Regions from separate parts of the Pseudoalteromonas sp. G5_S1_54_S4 genome, predicted to be linked through region 1. Evidence: predicted binding sites of a transcription regulator. Region 1 holds the regulator's gene; each other region holds the start of a gene.
What was found. The regulator FliA, encoded in region 1, starts transcription of late flagellar genes. The targets are predictions, from matches to a motif close to CTAAAGNTNNNNNNNNNNNNGCCGATA.
Positions count from the first base shown of each region.

Region 2: a site for FliA is predicted at 1,586-1,612, ahead of fliS (flagellar export chaperone FliS). Genes of this name have one in related genera too.
Region 3: a site for FliA is predicted at 7,255-7,281, ahead of ACTRWE_RS05575 (flagellin N-terminal helical domain-containing protein). Genes of this name have one in related genera too.
Region 4: a site for FliA is predicted at 6,206-6,232, ahead of ACTRWE_RS16465 (DUF5610 domain-containing protein). Genes of this name have one in related genera too.

Region 1 covers NZ_JBQKUL010000027.1:30,659-39,502, forward strand. Annotated here, with positions in the region: gene ACTRWE_RS11510 (chemotaxis protein CheA) at 1-212, opposite strand, end outside; gene ACTRWE_RS11515 (protein phosphatase CheZ) at 227-1,000, opposite strand; gene cheY (chemotaxis response regulator CheY) at 1,017-1,400, opposite strand; gene ACTRWE_RS11525 (RNA polymerase sigma factor FliA) at 1,441-2,151, opposite strand; gene ACTRWE_RS11530 (MinD/ParA family ATP-binding protein) at 2,178-3,038, opposite strand; gene flhF (flagellar biosynthesis protein FlhF) at 3,031-4,518, opposite strand; gene flhA (flagellar biosynthesis protein FlhA) at 4,540-6,648, opposite strand; gene flhB (flagellar biosynthesis protein FlhB) at 6,720-7,850, opposite strand; gene fliR (flagellar biosynthetic protein FliR) at 7,860-8,639, opposite strand; gene ACTRWE_RS11555 (flagellar biosynthetic protein FliQ) at 8,642-8,844, opposite strand, start outside.
Region 2 covers NZ_JBQKUL010000008.1:107,033-110,859, reverse strand. Annotated here, with positions in the region: gene ACTRWE_RS05600 (sigma-54 dependent transcriptional regulator) at 1-1,322, opposite strand, end outside; gene fliS (flagellar export chaperone FliS) at 1,690-2,085, shown strand; gene ACTRWE_RS05590 (hypothetical protein) at 2,085-2,408, shown strand; gene fliD (flagellar filament capping protein FliD) at 2,599-3,827, opposite strand, start outside.
Region 3 covers NZ_JBQKUL010000008.1:97,484-106,327, forward strand. Annotated here, with positions in the region: gene ACTRWE_RS05550 (flagellar basal body P-ring protein FlgI) at 1-1,077, shown strand, start outside; gene flgJ (flagellar assembly peptidoglycan hydrolase FlgJ) at 1,214-2,209, shown strand; gene flgK (flagellar hook-associated protein FlgK) at 2,211-4,217, shown strand; gene flgL (flagellar hook-associated protein FlgL) at 4,220-5,479, shown strand; gene ACTRWE_RS05570 (flagellin) at 5,755-7,158, shown strand; gene ACTRWE_RS05575 (flagellin N-terminal helical domain-containing protein) at 7,376-8,839, shown strand.
Region 4 covers NZ_JBQKUL010000053.1:16,226-25,069, forward strand. Annotated here, with positions in the region: gene ACTRWE_RS16425 (hypothetical protein) at 1-31, opposite strand, end outside; gene ACTRWE_RS16430 (hypothetical protein) at 31-390, opposite strand; gene ccoG (cytochrome c oxidase accessory protein CcoG) at 673-2,103, shown strand; gene ACTRWE_RS16440 (serine/threonine protein kinase) at 2,184-3,158, shown strand; gene ACTRWE_RS16445 (thiol:disulfide interchange protein DsbA/DsbL) at 3,194-3,817, shown strand; gene ACTRWE_RS16450 (thiol:disulfide interchange protein DsbA/DsbL) at 3,837-4,475, shown strand; gene ACTRWE_RS16455 (2-thiouracil desulfurase family protein) at 4,538-4,990, shown strand; gene trmA (tRNA (uridine(54)-C5)-methyltransferase TrmA) at 5,000-6,097, opposite strand; gene ACTRWE_RS16465 (DUF5610 domain-containing protein) at 6,262-7,386, shown strand; gene murI (glutamate racemase) at 7,453-8,241, shown strand; gene ACTRWE_RS16475 (RNA recognition motif domain-containing protein) at 8,204-8,683, opposite strand.

The DNA of each region.
Region 1 (8,844 bases):
TCAGCACCATGACATGCATCAACAAGCTCTGTCATTGCCAAAAATCCGGCACCTCCCTTAACGGTATGGAAGCCACGGAATATTGCGTTTAGTAGTTCAGTATCATCTGGGTTGTTTTCCAGTTCTACTAACTGTTCAGATAAAAGCTCAAGGATTTCTCCGGCCTCTACTAAAAAGTCTTGTAAAATATCTTCATCGACTTCAAAGCTCATGCAGTACTCTCCTATTAGAAGCCCAAACTTGATAATAGATCATCAACTTCATCTTGATCAGATACAACATCATTACGCGATTCTTTATCAATAATAGGCCCTTCTGGACCTGCTAGTGTTTGTGCAACAATGGAATCTTCTGTTTCTTCTGGTTGTTCAGTTGGTTGTACTTGCTCAACCTCACCTTGCGCCGCAAATGCAGTTAACAAGTGGATTAAGCTCTCTTCAACTTCACGCACAAGTTCAATAACACGACGAATAACCTGACCAGTTAAATCTTGATAGTCTTGAGCCATCAATACATTGGTCATCAACATTTGTAACTCATCCGTTTTATGATGAGAGCTGTTCATAAACTTATCAATGCTATGGCAAAGTGACTTAAACTCACCAAGCTCAATTTCACGGTTCATTAACCGATCCCATGTTGGCTTGATATCAGCTATTTCGTCAGCAATTTCTTGCGCTAAAGGTAAGCTTGCTTCAACCGCATCCATCGTTTTGTTGGCTGCGTTTTCTGTCATTTCCATAACATAGTTGAGGCGTTTTTTAGCATCAGGGATGGCATCAGTGGTAATGTCTGTTAATCGCGTATCTAATTCAAAGCTTTTTAAAGCTTCGTGCAGTTGACGCGTTAACTTACCCACCTCAGCAAATAACTGTGATTGCTCTTGTGAAGCTGTTTCTAAAATTAACTGATTCGCTTTATCTTGCTCACCATTTTCTAAAAAAGCCACTAATTGGCGAGCTTGTTCTAAAGTAATCTGAGGCGCAGCAGGTGCTGACATAAGCCTCTCCCTCTCATTAACCTAAGCGTTCGAACACTTTTTCTAATTTAGTCTTCAATGTACCTGCAGTAAATGGTTTAACAATATAACCATTAACACCTGCTTGGGCCGCAGCAATTATTTGTTCTTTTTTAGCTTCTGCTGTAACCATTAAAACAGGGATATGCTTTAATTTTTCATCAGCTCGAATTGCCCTTAAAAGATCAATACCTTGCATGCCTGGCATATTCCAATCTGTTACCACAAAATCAAACACTTGATTTTGCAACATAGGTAAAGCAGTTGACCCGTCATCTGCTTCTTGAACATTGGTAAAACCTAAATCGCGCAACAGGTTTTTAATAATACGTCTCATCGTCGAAAAATCATCAACAACAAGAATTTTAATGTTTTTATCCAAAACATCCTCCAGTGAGGCCTGAACCTTTATTTACTTACTTCTAGTTTATCCAGTCATTGATCTTTGCTTTAAGCTTAATCATCGCCTGACCATGTATCTGACTTACACGCGACTCACTAACATCGAGTATATGCCCAATTTCTTTTAAATTCATTTCATCGTTATAGTACAAAGAAAGCACCATTGCATCTTTTTCCGGTAACGACTTTATCGCACTGAGTAAAGACTCATTAAACCGTTCATTTTTAACATTATTGAAAGGTTTGTCTAGTGCTAAATCTTGACCATGAGGTGTAATCACATCATCGTCAATACCAAGGTCTTCAATACCTAAAACTTTACTTACATTGACATCGTTTAAAATATGATGGTACTCATTTAACGAAATTTCAAGTTTTTCAGCAACTTCAATATCTTTGGGTTCACGGTTTAAACTGCTTTCAAGGGCAACTATTGTCTCTGCTACCAAGCGACTTTTTCTGTGAACTGAACGTGGAACCCAATCACCTCGGCGCATTTCATCTATCATTGCACCACGAATGCGAATACCCGCAAAGGTTTCAAAACTTGCGCCCTTGCTTGCGTCAAAGTTTTTAGAAGCTTCTATTAAGCCAATCATACCTGATTGGATCAAATCATCTAGTTGCACACTGGCCGGTAAACGAGCAATTAAATGGCACGCCACTTTTTTGACTAATGAGGCATGCTTTTCAACAATCATATTTAAATTCTGTGTTGACTGATATCCCATAGCTCTATTCACCGGTATTGTCATTGTTAGTTACTAACTAACTTCTCAATGAAAAACTCTAAGTGACCCGAGGCTTGACTAGGTGTTGGCCACTTAGCAATTTTTGTCGCCAGTGTTTTAAAAGCAATCGCAGCAGGAGACCCTGGAAAAACTTCAACTATCACTTTTTGGCGACGCGTTGATTTGCGCATATTCTCATCATAAGGAACCGTTGCAACCAGCTCCATTGATATATCTAAAAATCGGTCGGTTACTTTTGAAAGTTTAGCAAATAATTCTTGCCCTTCACGTAAGCTACGCACCATATTGGCAACAATTTTAAATTTGTAAACGCCGTGCTCACGGCTAAGTACTTTAATTAAAGCATAAGCATCGGTAATTGATGTAGGCTCATCACATACCACCACAACCACATCTTGCGCTGCGCGAGAAAAACTCAGCACCATATCGGAAATACCCGCAGCGGTATCAACAATTAAAATATCAAAATCAGTGTTAAGCTCGCTAAATGCACGAATAAGTCCGGCGTGCTCTGAAGGAGATAACTCAACCATACTTTGCGAACCCGATGTTGCAGGTACTATTTTTATACCTGCAGGGCCTTCAACTAAAATATCTTCAAGTTCACATTCGCCCGATAAAACATGAGATAAATTGCGCTCTACACGCAGTCCAAGCATAACATCACAATTAGCTAACCCTAAATCAGCATCTAAAACCAGCACACGTTTGCCTTGTTGGCCTAGCGCGATTGCCGTATTAAGGGATACGTTTGTTTTACCTACTCCACCTTTGCCGCCGGTGACAGCGATAACTTTTACGCCGTTATTATTATTGTTGCTCATTTTGCGAAGGCCGCTTGCTTGATCTAAAACTGTGTTAATCATACATCTCTACTGTGCTCGACGCCACTGATTGGTGTCGTGATTGTTGTGCTTTTATTCTTTTTAAATACAATTGCTCAGCTTTTTTTACTAGTTTTTCGGCATTTGCCACTCTAATATCTTCTGGTACTCGCTGACCATTAGTAAGATACCCTATTGGGAGGCGGTTTTGAATCGCAATACTAATAATTTCACCTAAACTCAATGACTCATCTAGCTTAGTAAAAATACACCCACTGAGCTGTACCTTTTTAAAGTGCCTTACTGTTTCTTGTAATACATTAATTTGTGCTGTTGCACTTAATACTAAATAACTACGTATATCCACACGCTGATTACGCATTAAGGTATTAAGTTGCTCAGTTAAACGTAAATCTCGCTGACTCATTCCTGCTGTATCAATTAAGACTAGACGTTTATTTCGTAAATGGTATAAAACTTCTGCTAATTCATTTGCATCTTTGACTTGTTTTACGCCACAGCCAATAATTCGACCATAAGTTGCTAGCTGCTCATAGGCACCAATACGGTAGGTATCAGTCGTAATAAGCGCAACTTTATCAGCACCGTACTTTTGCGCACCTAATGCTGCCAATTTTGCAACAGTGGTGGTTTTGCCTACCCCTGTTGGGCCTACTAATGCATAAACACCACCTTGGCGAAGTATTTCATTGTTAGTGGTTTGCATTTGGTCTTCAACCATATTCAATAAGGCTTTCCAACCTTGTTGGCGAGATACATCGTCGGGTACAAAGCATGCCATCTGCTCAGCAACGTCTTTATCTATCCCCATACCCACTAAACGGTCAATCATGCAGGCGCGGGTTGGATCACGACGCGCCATATCTTGTTGCATTAAACCTGATACTTGATGTTCTAGTAATTGACGAATTGCGTTCATTTCTTCGCGCATGGTGGTTATATCACTCGACTCGTTTTGCATCGTTTGCTGGCGCGGTGCACTCGGTGAGTCTAAATCGTCAAAGCCACTGTCTAAATCATCAAAACCTAAGCTATCAGCTTGGGTGCGAGGACGTGCTGGCGCACTTTGTTCACGTTCAAACATATTTTTAGGTCGAGATTGAACAGCTTCTTGTTCTTGGTAATGACCAGAGGTGTCAATTCCAGATTGTGAAAACATTGACGCAAGCTCTGCTGAACGAGGACGGGGAGACTGACGCTCTAGTAAAGCTTGTAAACTGTCTGCTACCTTTGCTTGTGGCTTAGGTTGAGCGCGTTGAGGTTCTGGTTTTACAAAATTATGTGAACTCTCAGTATGCGCAAATGAAGCTCTTGCAACTGGTTGGCTTTGAGGCTGCTCTGGCGCTTTTGTCGCGGCTTTGTCGTAATCAACAGCAGCAACAATTTCAACGCCATTAGCTAGTTTCTTATTTGACATAATAACCGCATCAACACCAAGCTCTTCTTTTACTTCTTTTAGTGCGGTGCGCATGTCTTTAGCAAAAAAACGTTTAATTTTCATAATTCAAACCCCTTTAAAATCTTATTGTTGGCCTACAGAGCTGACAATCTTGATCTGTCTTTCATCTGGTATCTCTTGATAAGACATCACTCTCAATCCTGGAATGGTGTATTTAACAAATCGAGATAACACAGTGCGCAACATTCCTGACGTTAGCAATATTGAAGGTTCACCGGCCATTTCTTGATTTTGATGCGCTTCATTCAATGATGTTTGAAGTCTATCAGCAAGTCCTGGTTCTATTCCGGCACCCTCATCACCTGCATTTTGAAGTGACTGATGCAACATCTGTTCCAACTCAGGCGCCAAGGTTATGACAGGGATTTCAGAAGACATACCAACAGCATCTTGAACGATTAATCTACGCAACGATATTCTCACTGCAGCCGTTAATACATCAGGGTCTTGGCTACGAGGGCCATATTCAACAAGGGTTTGAACAATTGAGCGCATATCACGTATTGCTACCCCTTCATTTAACAAGTTTTGTAGCACTTTAACGATAGTGGTTAGCGGTAATACCTCAGGTACTAGCCCTTCAACTAAGCGAGGATGGCTCTTACCTAACATATCTAATAAGTTTTGTACTTCTTCATGGCCGAGTAATAAAGCGGCACTATTAGTCAGTAACTGGCTAATATGAGTGGCTACAACAGTTGCTGAATCAACTACGGTATAACCTAAAGATTGCGCTTCATCTTTTTGATCTGGTTTTATCCATACCGCATCTAAACCAAATGCAGGGTCTTTGGTTTCAATGCCTTTTAGCGGACCAAATACTTGGCCTGGGTTAATTGCCAATTCATCACCGTGTTTAAGCTCTCCCTCACCACTTGATACGCCCATCATGGTGATGCGATACGCATTTGGGTCGAGCTCTAGATTATCGCGTATATGCACAGGCGGCACTAAAAAGCCCAGCTCTTGAGATAGTTTTTTACGCACCCCTTTAATGCGGTTTAATAGCTCACCACCTTGTGACTGATCAACCAGAGGAATTAAGCGATAACCTACTTCTAAGCCAATAACATCAACTTGTTGTACATCATCCCAGCCCAGCTCTTTTTGCTCTTGTTTAGCTGCAATCCCAGTGCCTGAAGCTGCATTTTCAGCTTCTTCGGCTTCAGCAGCCGCTAATTTAAGTTTATTTTGTTGGGTATAGTATGCAAGGTAGCCTAAAAGCGCCCCTAAGCTTAAAAATGCAAGGTGCGGCATACCGGGTACTAAGCCCATAGTTATGAGGATACCAGAGGCAATAAATAACGACTTTTCGTTACCTAATTGCTTCTTAAACTGATCGCCCATGTTGTGCGATTCATTTTGACGGGTTACAACAATTGCAGTACCAATTGAAAGTAGTAATGAAGGTAATTGCGCGACTAAGCCATCACCAATGGTCAATAGTGTGTACACTTCCATAGCGCGTGAAAAACTTAAATCATGTTGGATCATGCCAACAAATAAGCCACCCACAATATTGATCACTAAAATGACTATGCCAGCAATAGCATCGCCTTTTACAAATTTACTAGCACCATCCATAGAACCATAAAAGTCAGCTTCACGAGTTACTTCCTCACGACGTTCTCTGGCTTGCTCGGCACTGATAAAACCGGCATTCATATCTGCATCTATGGCCATTTGCTTACCTGGCATAGCATCTAGAGTAAAACGCGCTGATACTTCTGAAATACGACCAGCACCTTTGGTGATTACCACAAAGTTAATGATGATCAGAATTAAAAACACCACCAAGCCCACGGCGTAGTTACCACCGATTACCACTGAACCAAATGCTTCAATGACTTTACCAGCAGCATCCCCACCGTTATGACCCTCAAGCAGTACCACCCGGGTACTGGCCACATTGAGTGCTAAGCGCATTATGGTTGCAATTAACAGCACGGCTGGGAACATACCAAACTCAAGCGGTTTCATGGTGTATACAGTGACCAGTAATACAACTAACGCAAGCGCGATATTAAACGAAAATAATATATCAAGCAGGAATGGAGGCAGTGGTAAAATAACCATACCCAGCGCAGCCAACACCAAAAGCGGTGTACCAACGCCCTTCGCATATTCTTTTTTATCTTTATTAAGTTGTTGTAATACCGCTTTAAATTCCATAACTCTACAATTTCAAAAAATTGACACTACGCTGAAATTGCAATAACTATTCCAAGTTAGTTGGTTAGCAGTTAATACTTAAATTCATCGGGGATAGGCAGCTTTTTATTAAGGGCAACAGGGCGTTTTCCACGGCCTTTTTTAAACCGTTTAAGCTGAAACACATAAGCAAGCACTTGAGCAACCGCAGTAAATAGCTGATCGGGGATTTGCTCACCCACTTCTGCAGTATGATAAAGCGCTCGGGTTAAAGTTGGAGACTCAACAATAGGCACTTCATTACCCAATGCAATTTTACGAATTTGCATGGCGAGCTCATCCACACCTTTGGCTAATACAATAGGCGCGCCTGCTCGCTCTGTATCGTATTTTAAAGCTACGGAATAGTGAGTAGGGTTGGTAACAATAACATCGGCGTCTGGCACATCCTGCATCATTCTCTTTTGCGACATTTGACGTTGGGTTTGCCTTATGCGCGCTTTAATCTGCGGATCACCTTCTGAGTTTTTATATTCGTCTTTTACCTCTTGCATAGTCATTTTAAGCTGTTTGTTATGGCTATAACTTTGAAAAGGCGCATCAATAGCAGCAATAATAATTAAGGTGCAAGACATGGCTAAAAACATCCACGCTAAAATTTCCAAAGCATGAACAATATTGCCAGGCGCACTTTCTATACTTAAATGTAAGATTTCATCAAAAAACGTATTAATTAAAAAAATAGCAAATGCGGCCACCAAGCCAAACTTTAATAATGACTTAAGCAATTCTATAGCCGCTTGTGGACCAAACATGCGGGTAAAGCCTTTCATTGGCGACATTTTACTGGCTTTGGGCGCAGCTGCTTGCCAACTAAAATTAAAGCCGCCAAGCATGGTATTACCGATAAATGCAGCCAATACAATAATGAGTACAAACATCGACATAGGAAATAACAGTACGTCGGCCACCTCTCCCCATACGGCAAACATTTTGGTGGTGTCGTAGGTTTCATTGCGGTTAAGACTCAGCATTCTTCCCATAATGCGGTACAAGCCTTTGCCAATTTCAGGCCCATACATTAATAAGGAAATAGCAGAAAAAATAAGCACAAACATGGTACCTAACTCTTTAGAACGCGCTATTTGGCCTTTCTTTTTAGCATCATCAACTTTTTTTGGGGTGGGTTCTTCGGTTTTTTCTTGTCCGGAATCTTCAGCCATTACGCTCTCCTAAGGGGAACAACCAATTAGAGTACACATCAGCTCAACCATTTTTAGCCATTGGAACTCAAACTGAGTGACAAAGTTACCGAGCGTTGCCCAAATAATAACGAGCCCTGCCACTAAGGTAAACGGGAAGCCTATCGAGAAAATATTTAACTGCGGTGCAGCACGGGTCATAATACCAAATGCCATATTAATAACCAGCATGGCGGTTAATGGTGCTAATGACAGCACTAATGCAGTGGTAAACATCCAACCACCCCATGTCACTATGTCCCAGTAATGATCAACCGCCCACCAATTACCATCAATTGGCAATACCTGAAAACTATGCACCACCATTTGAATCATCATTAAGTGGCCATTAAATACAAAAAATAACAAGGTAGCTAAAATGAGGTAGAACTGCCCTACAGCAGGCACACTCATTCCATTTGAGGGGTCAACAACAGACGCAAAACCTAAACCGGTTTGCATAGCAAGAATTTGCCCTGCTAATACAAACGTATTGAGCAATAGTGTAGATGCAAAACCAATCGCGACACCAATCAGCATTTGTTGTAGTACCACTAAAATCATTTCAAAAGAAAATAAATTAGTAAACGTAGCAGGAGGTAAAACAGGCACTACTAAAAATGTGACTACCACAGCTAAGCCCATTTTAATTCGAGAGGGTACATTTTTGGCGCCAATACCCGCCATGATCATGATCATTGAGCTTATGCGGACCAAAGGCAGTAAAAAATCACTTAGCCATTGAATAACAACGGAAAATGGAAACTCCATCGTTAACCTGCTATTTCGGGTATAAGAAGTACTAAGCGATTAAAAAAGTCCATCAGCTCTTGAGTAAACCAATGTCCACCCACAATTAATGCACCAATGGTAATTAATAAACGCGGTAAAAAGCTCAGTGTTTGTTCGTTAATTGAGGTTGCCGCCTGAAATACTGCCACTACTAAACCAATAATTAAACCAGGGACCACAATAG
Region 2 (3,827 bases), on a different contig from region 1:
ATTAAGTTAATTTCAAGCTCAGCTAAGTACTCTTTAAGCTCAATACCTTCATCGGGCAATAAACCAGGTGCGGCCTGAGCAAAGTCATCTTCTAGATCTATTTCGTCTTCACTAAATCCGCCGCTAAAAATATCATTAAACGCATCACGCTCCATCAGTTCTTCTGGATACTGAGGCTCATAGGCTTCAACTTCAATGTAGCGGTATTTGTTAGGTAAGTCAGGAACATCCACCACCTTATCTGGGAACATAATAACCATACGCTCAACTAGGTTCGCGAGCTCACGGATATTACCCGGCCAAGAATGTTCTTTTAAACTATCAATAGCACGCTCTGTAAACTTAGCCGTAGTACCGCTTTGCTCATTTACGCGGCGCATAAGCTCTTTAAGTAGTAATGGTATGTCTTCTGCGCGTTGAGCAAGAGATGGGCTCTCAATAGGAAAAACATTTAAGCGATAGTATAAATCTTCTCTAAATGAGCCTTTTTCTATCATGTTTTCAAGGTCTCGGTGGGTTGCGGCAATAACACGCACATCAGCTTGAATCGCTTTAGTACCACCAACGCGCTCATAGCTGCGCTCTTGTAGCACTCGCAGTAACTTAACCTGCATTTGCAGTGGCATGTCGCCGATTTCATCTAAAAATAGCGTGCCACCTTGCGCTAACTCAAAACGGCCTTTTCGTGCTGAAATAGCCCCAGTAAACGCGCCTTTTTCATGACCAAATAGTTCACTTTCTAGTAGCTCTGCAGGAATTGCCCCACAGTTTACTGGTACAAATGGGCCTTTGTTACGCTTAGAAAGCAAATGTACGTTTCGGGCAACTACTTCTTTACCTGTGCCCGACTCACCTAAAATAAGTACGTTAGCATCGGTTTTAGCAACCTGCGTAATTAAAAAGCGTAAATCTTTTACGGCTTTGGTTTCACCAACAAGACCATCAAAGGTGCTTTTCTCTTTATTATTTTTATGTTCATGCGGCAACATGCGCTGATATTGCTGACAGTCGTGTAACAGCTGTGTGGTTATTTCATGAGTAAATGGCTCACATATCAACCCCACAACATTAGCCAAACTCAACAAAGGTTTAAGCGTTTCACCAATGAGTAAAAAAGGAAATGTTGGGTATCGTTTAATTAAACTTTCGTGATCTAAAGACTGCAAAGCACCTAACACCACAATACATTCTTTGTTTTGATAGTGGCTACATGCCTGTTCAAAGTCAGCTTCTGTTTGCAACTGTACCGCCTCACCAATAAAAGTAAGCGATGCGTATAATCCAATAGAGCGATTGTTATTATTATCTAAAATTAAGATCATCTTTAGCGAGCCATTTATTTCACTAATTTGTTTTATTAATCAAATTGTAAGCCAGTTGGGTTTGGATGCAAGCAATAGCGGCGATTTTTTGACATTAACGCCAAAAAACAGACACTGGCCGCACAAAGTCAATACTTTATAACTATTAATTGCCTGGGTAGTTTTAGTGACATACATACTTAGGATGAATTAAACGACATATAATGCGATTTTCAATGATACGATTTCACACAGTAAAAACTCATAAAAACTGCTATTATTATTTAAAGGTGTGACTGTTTTGGCCGATAAAGTAATAGTCAAACTTATGTTGGAACTAAACTTGCTTAGAGTTCTGAACATGTAATTAAAATTTAAGGAATTACCTATGGCTCATGCATCAATCAATAAATACCGTCAAATAACAGTTAGCAGCGTTAAAGAGATGACACCTTATGATCAAGTCAAACTCGTGTTTGTAAATATTGTTGGCAAGCTCTCTGCTGCAAAAGGATTTATTGAACGTAAAGAGTTAGAAAAAAAAGGCAACGCAATCTCTGATTGTATTGTGCTACTTGGTGCGTTGCAGCAAGTGTTAAATTTTGAAGACAATAATGAAGTATCAACTAACTTAGACTCTTTGTACGATTACTGTCAGCGTTGCTTATTAACTGCAAACCTTGAAAACAACATTGATAAAATTGATGAAGTAATTACCTTAATTAAAGAGATTAAGTCAGGCTGGGAAGCAATTCCATTCGAACAAAGAGAACCACAACTGTAATGTCTTTAAATCGGGTTACAAGCTCACAAGTTAAAGATAGTGAGACTCGAGCATATTGCAATGAGCTAGTAAGTTTGATTGCTGACTCAGAAGATTGGGATATTGAGCAAGCGCTGAATATTCATAATAAACTTGATATTCACATAAGTAGCTCACTTTCTAGAGAAAAAACTCATTATTCAGCTACTGAACTTGAGTTTTTAATTAACCTAATAGAACAGCTATCTGTTAAAATAGATAATCAAAAGCAACTATTAGCGGTTAAAATAGTTGGTAATCAAAAAAATAAAAAAGCTGTAAATAAGTATAAATCTAATATTTAAAAACACTTCTTGCCTTAGCTAACCCCCTATTTTATTCCCCTTTACAGAGTGATTAAGCAGATTTTTCACTCTGTATTTTTATTTCCTCAAACCTCACTATAAAACAACACAGTTAGTTACTAACAATCGAACAAACATAAAAAAACCTGACTCATAAGCCAGGCTTTATTTGCTAAACAAAGTTAATTGTTTAGCTAGACTTTTTAGCCACACCCGGTAGGTTAGCTAATTGCTGCTGCAAGTAACCTCCTGTCGAGTTTAGGTTAGCAACTAATATATCCATGGCATTGTATTGGCTATATAGTCGCTCTTCATACTTTTTCATTCGGCTATTAAATGCATCAACTTCATCTTGTAGCTTATCGAGTTGTGTTTCACGCCCTTCAATACGTGAACTAAAAATACCATCAGAGGCCGTATAACCTTTAATAACAGTATCTAACTGGCCAACAAAACCATCACCGTCATTTTCGCCAACAAAAAACGTTTGGATAGCTTGTGGATCACTTTCTACGGCAGCTTTAAGAGCGTCAGAATCAATACTTAACTTACCTGAGCGCTCAGTTCTAATACCAAAGTTAGCTAAAAAGTCGGTATTACCATTACCCGTGCTAAATTCAGATGTTAACATCGAGCGTACTTGGTTTACAGAGCCTCTAAGTAATGAATCACCCGCAAGTGCACCAACGCCCTCTTCAGCGCTAGAGCGACCGAGCTGATTTGATAAATCAATAAATGCATTAAACTTCTCTACAAACGACTTTAATCCAGCAGCAACATTATTATTATTTTCAGTGATAGTTGCTTTACTTAAATCATCGTCTGCATTGTGAGTTTTTTTGGCATTAATGGTGACGCCCTCAATGACATCTTTAAATTCATTTGTACTGCTTGTCGCAACAAGCGTCCCATCAATCGTAATTGAAGCATCCGTCGCTGCTGTTACTTCGTTTAAGTTTTCAGCATACGTTGTTGATGTTGTATCACTATCATACGCAAGACGAGACAAGCCAGACAAGTCTGTATTACCACCATCACCGACATCATCAACTACAATTTTTATTGCGTTTTCTGCGCCGGTTTCTTTACTTGATAACACTAATCGCTGCCCCGTATCATCGGTAATAATAGTAGCATTAACTGAATCATTGTCAGCAGAGTCATTAATCGCGTCACGTATATCAGCCAGCTTTGCTGTGTCTGACACATTTATGTCAAAACTGTTAGAGCCAGAACTAATCGTGAGCTTACCCTCTCCCACCGCTTCATCGCCAGCTATAGCATTTGATGTTAGCTTTTGGTTCTCAGCCAAACTATTAACTTTAATAGAGTAATTATTGGTTTGCGCGTTTTTTTCAGAGCTTAAAGAAACAAAGTCGTCACTGCCACTGATAGTGCGCTTTTGAAAGTTTTCGATGT
Region 3 (8,844 bases), on a different contig from region 1:
TTACTTGGCTGGCAACTTCCTGCCATGGCCGAGCGCATTAAAGATGTGTCTACGGTTGAAGGGGTGCGCTCAAACCAATTAGTAGGCTATGGCCTAGTTGTTGGCTTACCTGGTACGGGCGAGCCTGGTACGGGCGAGCAAAACCGATTTACCGAGCAAAGCTTTAAAGGCATGTTAAACAGCTTTGGCATTACGCTACCGGCAAGCTTAAAACTAAAAATTAAAAACGTGGCTGCGGTTGCAGTGCATGCTGAGCTACCGCCTTTTAGAAAGCCCGGGCAAACTATAGATATTACCGTATCATCTATTGGTAGTGCAGGTAGTTTACGTGGTGGTACATTATTACAAACATTCCTAAAAGGGGTTGATGGTAATGTTTACGCCATCGCTCAAGGCAGTTTAATTGTAGGTGGCTTAGGCGCTGAAGGCCTTGATGGTAGTCGCGTTGTGATTAATACGCCAACGGTAGGACGCGTACCAAATGGTGCAACCGTTGAACGTGCTGTTAAAAGCCCATTTATGCAAAACGATTATATTACCTTTAATTTAAACCGCCCTGACTTTACTACTGCTAAACGTTTAGAGAAAACCATAAATGATTTAATCGGCCCAAATAGCGCTCAAGCACTCGATGCAGCATCTATTCGGGTGATTGCACCGCGTGATGCATCGCAGCGTGTTGCTTATTTATCGACTCTTGAAAACCTCGAGTTTAAACCAGCCGATACCTCGGCAAAAATTATCGTTAATTCACGCACAGGCACTATAGTAATAGGTAAAAATGTAAAGTTACAAGCAGCGGCAATTACCCATGGTGGCCTTACTGTGACCATTGCTGAGCAACAAAATGTGGCGCAGCCAAATCCTCTAGCTGAGGGGGAAACAGTGGTTACCCAACAAAGTATTATTGACGTTGACCAAGATGACTCACGGGCATTTGTATTTGACCCAGGTGTAAGCCTTGATGATTTAGTTCGTGCTATTAATGAAGTTGGCGCTGCCCCTGGCGATTTAATGGCGATTCTTGAAGCACTTAAAGAAGCCGGTGCAATTAACGGTCAGCTTGTTGTAATTTAGTTTTATAAGATTCTAGACCCTAAGCCCTAGGGTCTTTAACCCTTAACCCTTAACCCTTAACCTTTCATCGCTACTCTTCTTTTGGCTCAATTATTGCATTTAACTAGGTATTATTAATTATTGTGTCAAAAAGCTGATGGAAACAAATCATCTAGATAAGCAAAACTTTTTTGATTTAGGCAACTTAGACTCTTTGCGTCGAGATGCTTTAAACAGCGGTGATGCATCAACCGATGCATCTAAAGCGGCGTTAAAAAAAGCGGCGGCACAATTTGAAGCTATCTTCACCCAAATGCTACTGAAAAGTATGCGTAAAGCCAATGAGGCTTTTGAAGACAAAGAAAGCCCATTTAATGCAAGTGGCGTGAAGTTTTTTGAAGAAATGCACGATCAACAGCTAGCTACAGAGCTTTCATCAAATGGCTCATTAGGGCTTGCTGATTTAATTGTGCAGCAACTATCGCCAGATGGAAAAAACTTTATGCCAGGCTCTGTTCTTCGTACAACGTCAGATTTCTTTAGTGACCAACGTGCGGGTAGCACCTTACCTCATCAAGAAAACCAAAAGGTCACTGAAAAAGTGCCGCTCGTTGATTCAACTGAAAAAAGCGAACAAAACATAGCGTCTGGCACATTTGAAAATGCTGAGGAATTTGTAAGCACAGTGTGGGAACACGCAAAAACAGCGGCTAAAAAAATTGGTTTAAATCCGGCGGTTATGGTCGCTCAAGCGGCATTAGAAACCGGCTGGGGTAAGCATATTATTAATAAGGGCGATGGCAATAGCTCCAATAATTTATTCAATATAAAGTCAGATAAAAGTTGGCAGGGCGAAAAAGCCAGTAAGGTCACTTTAGAGTTTGAGCAAGGCGCTGCAGTTAAAAAGCAAGCAAGCTTTAGAGCGTATGACTCAATAAAAGATAGCGTAAATGACTTTGTGGATTTTTTAACGCAGAACCCTCGCTATCAAGATGCATTAAACAATACAGCAAAGCCGCATAAATTTTTAGACTCTCTACAGCAAGCAGGTTATGCAACCGACCCTAACTATGCAGACAAAATAAAAAGAGTGCTTAACAGTAACGAGTTAAAGAATATCGCCACAAGCGTTATCCGCCAAGGAGTAGAGTAACATGTCGTTTAATTTATTAAATATTGCTAATTCAGGAATAAGAGCAAACTCTGAGTTATTGCAAACGACAAGTAAAAACATCGCAAACGTTAATACTGAAGGGTATGTACGTGAGCGCACCGAGTTTACCACTATGATTGATAATCAGGTAGGCCGTGGCCAAACGTATCGATTATTGAATGAGTTTGCGCAAAAGCAATTAAACCGAGATACCTCAAATAAAAGCTTTTTTGATCAATTTGTTAGTGAAGCGAGTCGAGTTGATCAAATCTTTTCAGAAAAATCAAACAGCTTATCAACTAGTATCAACTCAATGTTCAATAACGTACAAGAAGCTCTTAATCAACCTTCATCAACGGTTGCTCGTTCATTAGTGATGAGTGATGCGCAAAATTTGATTGATCAAATGGACAGGCTTGCAGGTATTGTTTCAGAGCAAAAAGCGGTGGTTAATGAGCAATTAGAAATTTTTTCTGAAGAGGCGAATACGTTAATCGAAAGTATTAGTTCGTTAAATCAAGAAATTGCGGGTGTTCATGGTACCAAGAACGAAGCGGATGCGAGCTCAGCTTATAATGAGCGTGATAAAGCAATACGTGATTTATCTGAGCTAATTGATATAGAAACACTTGATGGCCCTAATGGTGAAAAACAAGTGTTTATGGGTACAGGTGAAGCCGTTGTTATGCAAAATGGGTCATTTAACTTGTTTTCTATTAGTGGCGATCCTGATGCTAATTTTAAAGAGCTACGCTTAGATGTAAATGGCGGTAAGGCTGTACCACTTGAAATAGACCCCACTAAATTAAAAGGTAAAATTGGCGGTTTATTGGCATTTAGAGACGATATTTTGGTGCCTGCACAAAATCAAATTGGCCAGATGGGCATTGCACTTGCCGATTCGTTTAATCAGCAAAACCGTTTAGGGATGGATGCTAATGGTGAATTAGGTGGAGATATTTTTGAAATTCCAACGGTCAGTGCTTATGTTTATCAAGCAAATACCGGAACAGCTAATATGTCAGCAACCGTTGAGGCTGGTAAAGGCAGTGAACTACCAGCCAGTGACTTTGTGATCACTTATACGGGTAACCCTAACGAAGTAAGTATTCAGCCTATTGATAATAAAGGTGAGCCTTTAGGTACAGCGTCTTTAGCAACTATCCCACCCAGCGGCATTATCGATTCAGCAGCGATTACTAGTGGGGAATCGTTTGGCTTAGAGCTTAATGTAACGGGAGCCGGTAATGCTGGGGATCAATTTCAGGTAAAACTCAATAGTGGCGCTGCGGGTAATATATCGTTGACCAGTGGTCGAGGTGAAGACATTGCCTTAGCCTCTCCAATTAGAACAGCTGACGGCCTAGATAATACAGGGACAGGTACTATTTCACCGGGTGATGTGAGCGATGTAACCACTGGCAGTTTTAGTAACCCTCTAGGGCTAGCTAATGGCCCTATTAGCATTGTTAAAACAGCTAATGCTAACGAATATCAACTGACTGACGGTAATGGCACGACCACGTTTACAGTTACACCGCCTGCTAATAATATACTCGCTCAAGCTGGAGCGCCTTACGATGGCTATGGTTTTGACTTTAATATTGAAGGTGTACCGGCTACAGGTGATACCTTTAATTTAGAATTTAATGAAGGCGGTTTTGATGATAACCGTAATGGCCAAAAGCTCGCAGATTTACAAAATACCGATTTAGTACGTCAAAATGTAGTGGCAAGTGCCTCAGCCGATAATCATAAAACGTTGAATCAGGCCTATGCAGGCTTGGTAACTGATGTTGGGGTAGTGACCAGCCAAGCAATGACCAACGGTGCTGCATTTGATGCATTAGCACAACAATCAGAAGCCTGGTATGAATCATTGTCGGGCGTAAACTTAGATGAAGAGGCGGCTAATTTGCTGCGTTTTCAGCAATCTTATGCTGCATCGGCTCAAGTACTGTCTGCAGCACGTTCTATTTTTGACACTTTACTGAGTGCGGCGAGGTAATTATGCGTTTATCAAATAATTTAATGTATCAAAGTCAAATTAATAAAATTTTAGATAATCAACAGGGCGTTGCAGGCGCTTTAGAGCGAGCAAACACAGGTCAAAAGTATTTGAGTACCTCTGAAAACCCAGCTGCTATATCGCAAGGGATGTTGTACACCAATAAAATAGAAACCAATGAGCAGTTAACTAAAAATATAAAGCAGCTAAATGGTCGCTTATCAACCGAAGAAAGCATACTTAAGGGTATGAACGACACTATTTTAGAAGCGCAAATGCTAACCATACGAGCGGGCAATGGTTCGTTAGGTCAAAGTGATTTGGCTTCAGTTGCCAGTGAACTAAAAGAATTGCAAAAATCGCTGCTTAACTTAATGAATAGTCAATCAGAAGGGGGGAAATACCTATTCTCTGGCTATCAAGATAATATTCAAACATATACTTTTAATAGCACTAATGGCAAATATGAATACCAAGGCGATCAAGGTCAGCACGAAGTGACGATCGCCAAAGGCGTTGAGATCAAATCAAGCGATAATGGCTTTAATGTATTTGAACGAGTTGATGCACGTCTTGATGTTATTTCAAATCAAGGCACCCCAAGCGGCGGTATTACTGCGGGTACTGTGTATGTTGAAAACCAAGGTGAGTTTGACCGCTTTCACAAAGGTAATTATAACTCAGACCCAGATCCGCTTATTTCTCCAACGATCAATACCTATAATGTTAATGTGATCCCAGGTGCAACCCCTTCATCGCCTGAACAGTATGAAATATTACGAGACGGCGCCTCGCTTGTGCCACCCGTTACGGGTGAAGTAACCGACGAACCGATTGAGTTTGCTGGTATGGAAATTCAACTCGAAGGAGCAGCACCAGGGCAGCTTGATTTTACCCTTGAAAAACCAAGTAAAGAAAATGTGTTAAATACGCTGCAAGATCTGATCATCAGCCTAAATGACGATCAACTTGATGGAGCGCAAATTAACCAAGCGTTATCGGATGGGTTAATTCAGCTTAAAAATGCCAGTGAGCAAATTGTGTTTACTCAGGCTGGCCTAGGTGGGCGTATGAACGTGGTGGAGCGTGTGACCGATTCAAACAGTGCACTAGATATCAATAATCAAGAAAACAGATCCAGCCTGATTGAAATTGATGCCGCTGAAGCGATTAGCGAACTTACTAAACAAGAGTCTGGTTTACAGGCTTCACAAGCGACTTTTGGTCGTTTGGCTAAACTCTCATTATTCGATTATTTATAAACACCATCCAAGGCAGGTTATTACTTTTAGGAAAAATAGGTAATAACTTGCCTTAACGAAGCGGCAAAAAACTGTCACCCCTCTTTTTCTCTCCTGTCAAAAAAATGCTCACTATTCATTAAATACCGTAATAAATGTTATTTAGTTGTTATAAAACATGGGTTTAATGTTTTATTATTAGTTGGCACAAGTAATGCATTCAACTAGTCATAGAAAGTGTGGTTTTTGCTTAAATATTTTGAACCACATTCTGATTGAAACTAGGAGATGGTAAAATGGCTTTAAGCGTAAATACAAATGTTGCATCACTTAATGGGCAACGCAATCTATCTAAATCTAGCATGGCACTTGAAACCTCAATGCAGAGACTATCATCTGGTTTGCGTATTAATAGCGCAAAAGACGATGCTGCAGGTTTACAAATTGCCAACCGACTAACGTCTCAGGTAAATGGTCTAACAGTAGCTCAGCGTAATGCCAATGATGGTATTTCTATGGCGCAAACTGCTGAAGGTGCGATGCAAGAGTCTGCAAACATCTTACAACGTATGCGTGACTTATCACTGCAATCAGCGAATGGTTCAAACAGTGCGGTTGACCGTGCATCCCTACAAAAAGAAGTAGCAGCCCTGCAACAAGAGCTTACTCGAATTGCAGACACCACCAAATTTGGTGGAACCAGCTTACTTGACGGTACATTTGGTACAAAACAATTCCAAGTGGGCGCAAACGCGAATGAAACCATTAATGTAAGTTTACGTAATGTTGCTGCCGATGCTATTGGTTCCAACGAAATTGATGGGCCAGGAACTGTATTTGGTGTAGTAGCTGCAGGCAGTATGGCTGCAAATGAAGTTGTAGCTCCTGGATCACTGAATATCAACGGTACTGATGTTTTAATTGGAGCAAATGATGGCGCTGATGGTGTAGCTAATTCTATTAATGGAGCTGCGGCTGGTGTTACAGCTGAGGCTCGTCTAAATGTTGTTATCGCAGGGATAACGAGTACCGATAATGCAACTATAAAAATTGGCGATGATGAATATGACTTAGGCACTTTTGGTGGTGATATGGCGCGCCTAGCAGAAGAGATGGTGGCTGACGGTTATGATGCTGTTTATGACCCAGCTGCAGGCAATATTAGCCTAAAAGCAACAGGTGTTGATGGTATTGAATCTGTAATGGAAGCAGTTGGTACGCCTGCTGGTGGATTAACGTTTGATGGAACTGCTGCGGGAGCAACAACAGCTTCAAAAACATCGGAAATAAATTTGTCATCACCGAGCAAAATTGGTATTTCAAACGATGGAGCAGCAAATGAGCTCCAGATGTTTAATAGCTCATTAAGTCAATTGTCATCAGTGGAGGCGATTGATATTAGTGGTACAACTAGTGAAGGTGCTCAATCTGCAATTCAAACTATTGATGCTGCATTAGCGCAAATTGACGCCCAGCGTGCAGACTTAGGTGCGGTGCAAAACCGTTTTGGCTTTACCATTGCCAACCTTGCTAACGTATCTGAAAACGTGTCAGCTTCGCGTAGTCGTATTCAAGATACCGATTACGCGCTTGAAACCGCAACGTTAACTAAAAACCAAATCATGCAACAAGCCGGTACTACTATTTTGTCTCAGGCAAACCAGTTACCACAGGCCGCATTAAGTCTTTTAGGTGGCTAATACCCGCTAACTATAAAAGAGCCAAGCGATATTGCTTGGCTTTTTTGTTTGTATTTCAATCAACTAAAAGTTTTTATTATTTTTTTTAAAAAAAAGCTAAAGGTAATTTTATAACGGCCGTTAACTTAATTAGAACGGAGCTTGAACAGATTTTTATTGTGATGGCTCTTGGTTAAAATCAATTAGTTACATTACGAAAGTAATCAGGAGTTATAACATGGCTTTATCAGTAAATACTAACGTTGCATCAATAAATGCACAAAGAAACTTATCAAAATCTAGCGATGCGTTAGGTACATCAATGCAACGCCTTTCATCTGGTATGAAAATCAATAGCGCGAAAGATGATGCGGCAGGTCTACAAATTGCTAACCGTCTTTCTTCACAAATTAATGGTTTAGGTGTTGCTCAGCGTAACGCTAACGATGGTATCTCAATGTCGCAAACTGCTGAGGGTGCGATGCAAGAGTCATCAAACATCTTACAACGTATGCGTGATCTATCTCTACAATCAGCTAATGGTTCAAACGATGCTAACGCTCGTGCAGCACTACAAAAAGAAGTGGGCGCATTACAGCAAGAGCTTACTCGTATCGCTGAAACGACTAAATTTGGTGGTACAAGCTTACTAGATGGCTCGTTCGGTACTAAACAATTCCAAGTTGGTTCTAACGCAAATGAAACAATCAATGTAACTTTGCGTGATGTATCTGCAGATGCGATCGGTGCAAATAATATAACAGGTTCAGGTTCGGTTTTAGGCTCTGGTGATGATGTTCTTTTATCGGCTCAGTTAGCCACTCAAACTCAAGCAGCAAACTGGAGCGTTAATGGTACTGCAGTTTCTTTTGGAGGTACTGACGGCGCAAATGATATGGCAGAAAAAATAAATGCTGCTGCAACGGGTGTAACAGCTGAAGCCAAATTAAGCGTTACAATCCAAAATTTGAGTTCAGCGGATGATGACGTGTTATCTGTTGGCGGAGATGATTACGATTTGGGTGATTTCGGTGGGGATGGTGCTAGACTAGCTGAAGCTATGGTGGCTGACGGTTATGATGCCGTTTATAACTCAGATGACAAAACTATTACCTTAAATGCAACCGGAGTTAACGGGGTTCAAGTTAACACAGCTGCAGGCACGGGGACAGGTACAGTGCAGCTAGTTAATGCTAATGAGGGAGCCGCTGCATATACAGGTACAGCAGATGGTGATCAAGCAGTAGCATCAACATTGTCGCTTACTTCTGCTAATAAAATAGCGATTAGTGATTCAACAGCAAGTGCCGATGTAACTGAATATTTAGGTGATGATACTGCAAATTCCTCTGTGACTACAACAGGTGCGGGCAGCGGTCTTGTTAGCATTGAATCTATTGATATTTCTGGTTCGACTAGCGAAGGTGCGCAAAATGCAATTCAAACAATTGATGCAGCGCTTGCGCAAATTGATGCACAACGTGCAGACTTAGGTGCGGTGCAAAACCGTTTTGGCTTCACTATTGCGAACCTTGCAAACGTATCAGAAAACGTGTCGGCTTCTAAAAGTCGTATCGAAGATACAGACTACGCAGCAGAAACGGCTAAACTAACTAAGAACCAGATTATGCAACAGGCTGGTACAACAATCTTAGCTCAGTCTAACCAGTTGCCACAGGCAGCACTTAGCTTATTAGGTTAATTTAA
Region 4 (8,844 bases), on a different contig from region 1:
TTGCTTTTTTATTTAATCCAGAAAAATCCATTATTTCACTCTCGCTTGCGCTAATGACTCTTTGATAATGCGACATACCGTTGTTAAACGTTCTGAATAAAAGTAAAGGTTTAGATCGCCTTGACGACAATAGCGTAGTTCAAACAACTTTACTGACTCATCATTGGTAAAGGTTTTATCAATATAGTCTTCTTCGGATCTTGAAAGTGCTAACTGTTTATTAATTTTGTTTCTTGTCATGGTTGCGACAGGAAAACGATCGACTTTAGTTGTGCTGCTTAACAAGCCTATACCATCACCGAGTAAGCGCTCACGAGGCTCTTTTACCAAGGGGTGATCAATGGTAAAAAATGCTAGGATCACAACCACTAGTATAAAAAATTTCTTCATAAATACACAAACCTTGATCCAAACAACACGTTAGTAGCCGGCAAGTGTAATAAAATACACCTTAAAAGCAAGTCACAAGTTGAATAAATTATTAGCAATCTAGTCAGTAATTTTAGCCAATATGCGTATAATAAGAGGAGTAATTAGATATTTCTGAAATATCTGAAAGTATACAAGTGCGACCTAAAGCGTATTATGTTTAGCATGTAAGTTGCTACACTTAGGCGAAAAGTACAAAAAGATTGCTGAATTTTTATTTCCTAGCGGCGTTGAGGAACTTCAATGGATAAGCAAATTAAAGTAAAAAACATACCAACAGAGGTTAAGATCCAAAAACCCGATCTGAGCCGTCAAGAAGATAGATTTAACCCACGCAACCGTATTTATGTGCGTGCTGTTTCAGGACTCCATCAATTACTAAGACAACGTATTGGCTTTTTAGGCATGCTGGCGTTTATGTTATTGCCATGGATCAACTTTAACGGTCAACAAGCTGTTTTATTTGAGCTAATGGAGCAAAAATTTAATATTTTTGGCTTAACCCTGTGGCCACAAGATTTCACCATTCTTGCATTTATATTTATGCTAGCAGCGTTTGCCTTATTTCTGGTTACCACTTTTTATGGTCGAGTGTGGTGTGGCTATACATGTCCGCAAACAGTATGGACCTTCATTTTTATTTGGTTTGAAGAAAAGTTTGAGGGCAGCGCTAACCAACGTAAAAAGTTAGATCAACGGCCGATGGATTTTGACAAGTTCTGGCGTAAAACAGCTAAGCACACTAGTTGGGTATTATTTTCTTTATATACTGCGTTAACGTTTGTTGGTTACTTCACGCCTATTCGCGAACTACTGCCTGAATTTGTTACCTTTAATGTAGGCGGTTATGCCTTAGTTAGTATCATTGTATTTACTATTTGTACTTATGGTAACGCTGGGTGGATGCGAGAAATTATGTGTTTACATATATGCCCGTATTCACGTTTTCAGTCAGCAATGTTTGATAAAGACACCTTTACTGTAAGCTATGATGAAACTCGTGGTGAAAACCGAGGGCCACGTTCTCGTAAACAAGACCCTAAAGAGTTAGGTTTAGGTGACTGTATTGACTGTAACTTGTGTGTGCAGGTTTGCCCAACCGGGATTGATATTCGTAATGGTTTGCAATATGAGTGCATAAACTGTGGCGCTTGTATTGATGCCTGTGACGGCGTAATGGATAAAATGAATTACCCTCGAGGCCTTATCTCTTACACCACCGAGCGTAATTTAGAAACACCGGAGAATAAAACCCATCCGCTGCGTCCAAAGCTGATTGGTTACAGTGTTATTTTAATCTTACTTACCGGTGCGCTGGTTGCTAATATCGCCATGCGTAAAACCATGGACTTTGATATTATTCGCGACCGTAATCAGTTGTATCGTGTCGATTTTAATGGTTTAGTTGAAAACACCTACACCTTAAAAGTAATTAACAAAGCACAATACGAGCAAACATTCTCTATTGATGTAACAGGGTTAGATAATTATAAATACTTAGGTGATACTACCTTTACAGTAAACGCTGGTGAATCGCATAATGTACCGCTATCACTGGTAATGGATCCTTATGATTTAAAAGCGCCAATGACCGAGTTTAACTTTGTGTTGTCGCCAATAAACGAGCCCGATAATAAAATATCGCAGCCAAGCAACTTTTTTAAGGCACGATAAGTCGCTTTATTAAAGGCAAACGAGCACTGTTATTAACAAAAAAGCGGGATATTCCCGCTTTTCTTTTATATAAGAAGTATATGAGTAAATTTAGCTTTATTGACTTAACTCCAGATCTTATTTTGGATGCCATAGAAAGCGTGGATATTTATGCTGAGTCAGGGTTGTTAGCGCTAAATAGCTACGAGAATCGGGTATATCAATTTGTAGCCGAGGGTGCAAAGCGTTACGTCGTTAAGTTTTATCGCCCTGAGCGCTGGAGCAAAGCGCAAATTCAAGAAGAGCATGACTTTGCTTTTGAACTAGCCGCCGCTGAAGTACCGGTGGTGGCGCCAATAAAACACAATGGGCAAAGCTTGTTTGAACATCAAGGGTATTTGTTTACTTTGTTCCCAAGTGTAGGCGGGCGTTTATTTGAGGTGGACAATTTAGATCAACTCGATGTGCTCGGGCGTTTAATCGGTCGTATGCATCAAGTAGCCAAAACGAAACCCTTTACCCAAAGACCGACCGTTACCTGTGATGAATATTTAGATACAGCTAAAGTTCATTTACAAAAAAGTAAGTTAGTCCCTATGGGATTAGAGACTTCCTTTTACACTATTTTAGATTTAGTCATTGCTCAAACTCAACAGCAATATAAAAATGTAGAAGGCATTCGCTTACATGGTGACTGCCATGCTGGTAATATCCTATGGGCAGGAGATGCATTAATGTTTGTTGATTTAGACGATAGCCGTCAAGGTCCTGCAATTCAAGATTTATGGATGATGCTCAGTGGCGATCGACAAACACAGCTGTTACAGTTAGACACTTTAGTGAATGCATATGAAGAGTTTTGCGATTTTGATCACTCACAACTTAAGCTGATCGAACCGCTTCGGGCTATGCGTATGATTCATTACATGGGGTGGGTTGCAAAACGTTGGAGTGATCCTGCTTTTGTACGGAACTTTTCATGGTTTGCAGATGACAAATACTGGGAGCAACAAATTTTAGCGCTTAAAGAGCAGTTTGCAGCTTTGCAAGAAGCCCCGTTAAAATTATTGCCATAATATTTTTATTTAAAAAGAAGTATAACGAGATATTCATGCTTAAAAAATTAAAACTAAGTTTACTGATCCTATGTTTACCTTTTGCAGCATTAGCTGCTAACTTTGAAGCGGGTAATCAATACACTGTAATTGATGTTGAAAAAAGTAAAACCCCGAATGTAACCGAGTTTTTCTCTTTCTATTGCCCACATTGTTTTAAATTTGAGCCGGTAGCCAAAGGGATTGCAGAAAACTTACCTGAAGGGGCTGAATTTGTAAAAAATCATGTCAACTTTTTGGGAGGCGTTTCACCACAAGCTCAAAGTAATTTAAGCTTTGCTTACTTAATCGCAAAGAAACACGGTCAAGCTGAAGCGGTAACAGCGCAAATTTTTAAAAGCATTCATATACAACGTGCGCCATTAACTGAAATTAAAGACGTTAAAAAGTTATTAGAGCTTAATGCAATTGATAACACGACATTTGATAACGACATCGCCAGTTTGCCTATCATAGCAGCTGAACGTGCCATGCAAGATAAACAGAATAAATATTCTGAACTTGGTGCATTAACTGGCGTGCCTACATTTATCGTAAATGACAAATACAAAATCAATATTAATACAATCAAGAGCCAACAAGAACTTGATGAGTTAATTAGCTTTTTACTAAAACTATAATTTTTGGAGCACCACAATAATGATCAAATTAGTTAAAGCAGGGTTACTTGCTGTATTACTCCCTTTAGCTGCAACCAGTTTTGCTGCCACTTACGAAGAGGGCGTGCATTACGATGTCGTCTCTGATCGTGCAACCAGAAAACCAGAAGTAAAAGAGTTTTTCTCTTTTTACTGTCCTGCATGTAATAACATGGAACCACTGCTGGCCGAGATCAAACCTAAGCTAGATAAAAACGTAAAGTTTAAGAAAAGCCATGTAGATTTTGTGGGTGTACGTGACCCAGAACATCAAACCATGATCAGCCAAGCATTAGCTACAGCTGAAGTACTACCTCAAAAAGATAAAATTATTTCAGCGATGTTTGATCATATCCATGCAAAGCGTGCACGATTTAATGAGTTGGCAGATGTAAAAGATGTATTTTTAGCGCAAGGCGTAGATGGCGACAAGTTTGATAAATTATTTGAAAGCTTCTCGGTACGTACACTTAGCTCTAAAATGAAACGCGACCAAGATTACTTTAAAGGCAAAGGAGCACTTCGTGGCGTTCCTACGTTTATCGTTAATGGTAAATACAAGCTTAACTTAGGTGGCGAGTCAGGCATTTCATCGCCAGAAGATGTAAGCGCACTTATTAACTACTTAGCAAATAAATAAGTAGTTTAGTGAAATAAAAAAGCTCCGAAAGGAGCTTTTTTATTTGGAGAAGAAAATTCATTATGGAAAAAATTTTAATCTCAAGTTGTTTGTTAGGTTTGCCAGTTCGTTATGATGGTAAAGGACAAACAATATTGCACCCTCAACTTAATTTGTGGCAAAAGCAAAATAGATTAATTGTATTTTGTCCTGAGATTGCTGGTGGTTTACTCGTGCCTAGAGCGCCCGCTGAGATAAAGCAAAATCGAGTTATTACAAATACTGCTGAGGATGTAACAAGTGCATTTGAAGCTGGCGCTAATAAAGCATTAGCCCTTTGTAATAAGCATAATATTCGCTTTGCTTTACTAAAAGAGTCTAGTCCTTCGTGTGGCCGTAATACAATTTATGATGGAAGCCATAGTGGGGTGAAAGTAAAAGGCATGGGGCTGACCGCTAAGTTATTGGTAAAGAATCAAGTTAAAGTATTTAGTGAAGAGCAAATACCAGCACTTATCAAGGCGCTGGTATTATAGTATTAGATTTTATTTTTTCTGTAAAAATACACCAGATTCAATATGGTGTGTGTAAGGGAACTGATCAAATATTGCAAAGCGCTTAACCTCATGGGTTTGCGTTAAGTGTTCAAGGTCACGCTCTAATGTGTCTGGGTTACATGAGATATAAATAATATTTTCATAATTAGCCACTAAGTCACACGTAAGCGTGTCCATGCCTGCTCTAGGCGGGTCGACTAAGATGGTTTGGCAGTTGTAACTACTCAAGTCAATGCCATCTAAGCGAGAGAAAGTACGCTCGCCTTTCATTGCCTGAGTAAACTCTTCGCTCGACATGCGAATAATATCTAAGTTAGTTACTTGGTTTTGAGCAATATTATATTGCGCTGAATGCACCGACGATTTTGATATTTCCGTCGCCAGCACTTTATTAAATGAACCAGCAAGTGCAATAGAAAAGTTTCCATTACCACAATACAGCTCTAGTAAATCATTGTTTAGTGGTTTACATAGCTCTTGTGCCCACTCTAACATTTTAATATTCACCTTCGCATTAGGCTGAGTAAAGCTATTTTCTACCTGTTGATAGATTAGCTCTTGGCCATTCACCATTAAGCGCTCAGTAACAAAGTCATCGCCCAATTTTTCTTTTTGCTTACGTGCACGGCCAATAAAGTCAATTTTGTACTGGCTACTTAGCTTTTCCTTTAAGGCATTGATCTCAGTTAACCAGTGTTCATCAAGTGGCTTGTGATATAGCAAGCTCACTAAAATTTCACCACTGAGGGTTGATAAATAATCTATTTGAAATAATTTACGACGTAGTACTTCGCAGCCTTTTAAATTATCAATCATCACCTGCATAATTTCACCTACTAAAGGAGCTGCAGGGTCAAAGGTATCAACACGTATTTTATCTTTTGTTTGTTGATCAAACATAATATGAAACAGATCGTCACCATCGTGCCATACTCTAAATTCTGCACGTTGGCGGTAGTTAATGGGCTCAGAGCTAAATACTTCTAACTGTTTTACACCGAAACGTTGAAATTGCTCTGTAATACGCTGCTCTTTTTCATTTAATTGTGCATCGTACTGCGTGGTATCTATATTTATAACTGCCATTAACGGTATAACCTTATCGTTGAGATCTGTTTATCGGCGCTATTGTAGGGAGCGAAGCGTATTTGTCTAGTTTTGATCAAATATAGTGAGCTTTTTTTGAGCATTTTACTACAGTATAGGCTTACTTGGCCGATATAAGAGTAAGTCTAAATAGGAGTCTTCTCATGAAAATAGGTAACTTTAGTTTTGTTCCAAACAGTAATGCTAATAAATACAATACTAATCAAGCAATGCCACAGCCTAAAATAGACTCGCCACCAACTAGTTATCAGCAACGAGGAAAAGAACTGGCTGCTGCCGTATTAGGTGACAAAATGGCAAAAGAACTAGGTTTGCCGGTCGCTGAAACCAAAAAAGACAAACCACTGTTTGATTTTAATGAAGTCGTTAAAAATGTTTTAGACTTTGTAACAAGCTCGGTAAATAAAGCCAAAGCCAATGGTGCTAATGATGAGAAACTACAAGATATACTTAGCCAGGCACGTAAAGGAGTGCAGACGGGTGTTGATGAGGCTGTGGATGAACTAAAAGGCATGGGGGTATTCAATCAAGACCTTGAAGAGGGTATTGATAAATCAAAAGAGGGTATTTTTAGTGGCCTCGATAAATTTGAGCAGAACTTATTTAACCCACAACCTGCAAGCGTTACTGTTAGCCAGGCGCAATATGTAAGTTTAAGCAATAGTGCTGATTATACATTTACCACAGCAGAAGGTGATGAGGTGAGTATTAGCTTTGCAGATGCTTACCAATCGCAATCATCTAGTCGCTATCAAAAAACAGATGATTCACAATCATTTAGTACGCAATTTTCTGAATCCCGTGAGCTCTCTTTCTTGATGTCAGTAAACGGTGAGCTTAATGAAGACGAGCAGCAAGCCATAAATGATTTAATGGCAGAGTTACAAGATGTCAGTAAAACCTTTTTCAGTGGCGATTTAGATAAAGCATTTGAACAAGCCCAAGAACTCAGTTTAGGGAATGAACAGCTGGTGGCATTCTCAATGGACTTACGTCAAAGCAAAACCGTTGCTGCCATTAAAGAGTATGAACAAATTAAGCCAGCATCAGAAAAAGCCATTGCCGAAACTGTTGCCCCTTTTAATGATGATCTAAAATCGGCTTACTCTAAAGCGCAAACCCTAGGATTAGAAAGTCAGCTATCAGGTATCATTCAATGGCTAAATCAAGATCAACAAGAAATAGATAAACTGGTTGATTACACTAACACCATGTTTGAAAACTTAGATAAATTAAACGCCGCTACTGCAAAGCTAGGCACTGAGTAAAACTACTTTCTTTTACAAAAGCCACATGGCAAACTGCCGTTCTTAGTAAAGAGTAGGAATGGTAGTTTGTCAGCGCACATCATGGTATTTGATTCAGGTATAGGTGGAACCACCGTGCTTGAGCATATTCAGCAAAGCATTCCTCATGCTCAATACAGCTATTTTATGGATAATGCATTATTGCCATATGGCGCACAGTCGCAACAAACCATCATTCATCGCCTATGTGGATTGATTCAATTTATTGAAGATGAGTCACTAAATGTCGACTTAATTGTTATAGCCTGCAATACCGCCTCAACATCAGCGTTAAGTTCGGTACGTCAAATTACCGATATTCCTATTGTTGGGGTAGTACCTGCAATTAAACCCGCAGCGCAATTAACGCAATCAAAGCATATAGGTTTATTGGCAACTCCCGCAACGGTATCAAGCCCGTATACTGATGCACTTATAAAAGAACATGCCTCATCGATAACCACAAGTTTATATAGTAGTGTTGAACTGGTTACTTTGGCAGAGACTCTCTTTTTTACCCAGCACTTAGATATCGATAAGTTGCACACTGAGTTAGACCGATTAAATATTAATAAAGATATCGATGTACTGGTATTAGGCTGTACTCACTTTCCTATTTTAGCTAAACCAATCAGTGATTACTTTAATACGCAAGTACAGTTATTAGACTCTGGTGCGGCCATTGCTAAGCGAGTTAGTTCTTTACTCAAATTAAGTGATAATCAAGCAGGCATAAAAAAGCCGCTGCACTATTATGCAACGGCTGATGTATGTAGTGATAAACTAGCGGTTAAGCAAGTTACACTGTTTGATCCGACTCTGAACGATAAGAGTTAGAATCATCTTCTTGTTTTTGTTTTGCTTCACGTACTTTCAAAGTACGTTGTTGGAACTCACTATCGTTTAGCTTAGCAATTGCATTATCAGCATCTGCTTGTGCCATTTCAACAAAGCCAAAACCGCGACGCTTGCCAGTATTCTTATCTTTTAACAAACGAACGTTAAATACTTTGCCTTGCTCTTCAAATAAAGCACGAACTACACCTTCATTTGCACGATAAGGAAGATTGCCAACATAAAGTGTTTTTGTTTTTACTTCGGCTTCTTCTGTACTTACTGATGACATTGCAGCAATAACAAGTCCACCAATTAATAAACCGGCACCGAATAGAAGTGCAGGGTCTAATGCTAGGCTTGCAAGCGCAAACTTAACGATAACAAAACCAACAACAGCAAGAATAACTGCGAAGATAAAAGATTTTTGATCGGGTAATTTCATTTTTGATCTACCAATAAACAGGAAATAAACATTAATTTAACATTGTGAACTTGCTATCTTAACGTCTTAATTGAACATAGCAATGAAATTTATAGCAAATAGTTAATAAGAGTGTAAAAAACAACCGATAGTAAGGCGTTTCAGTACTATTTTAGCCTCGT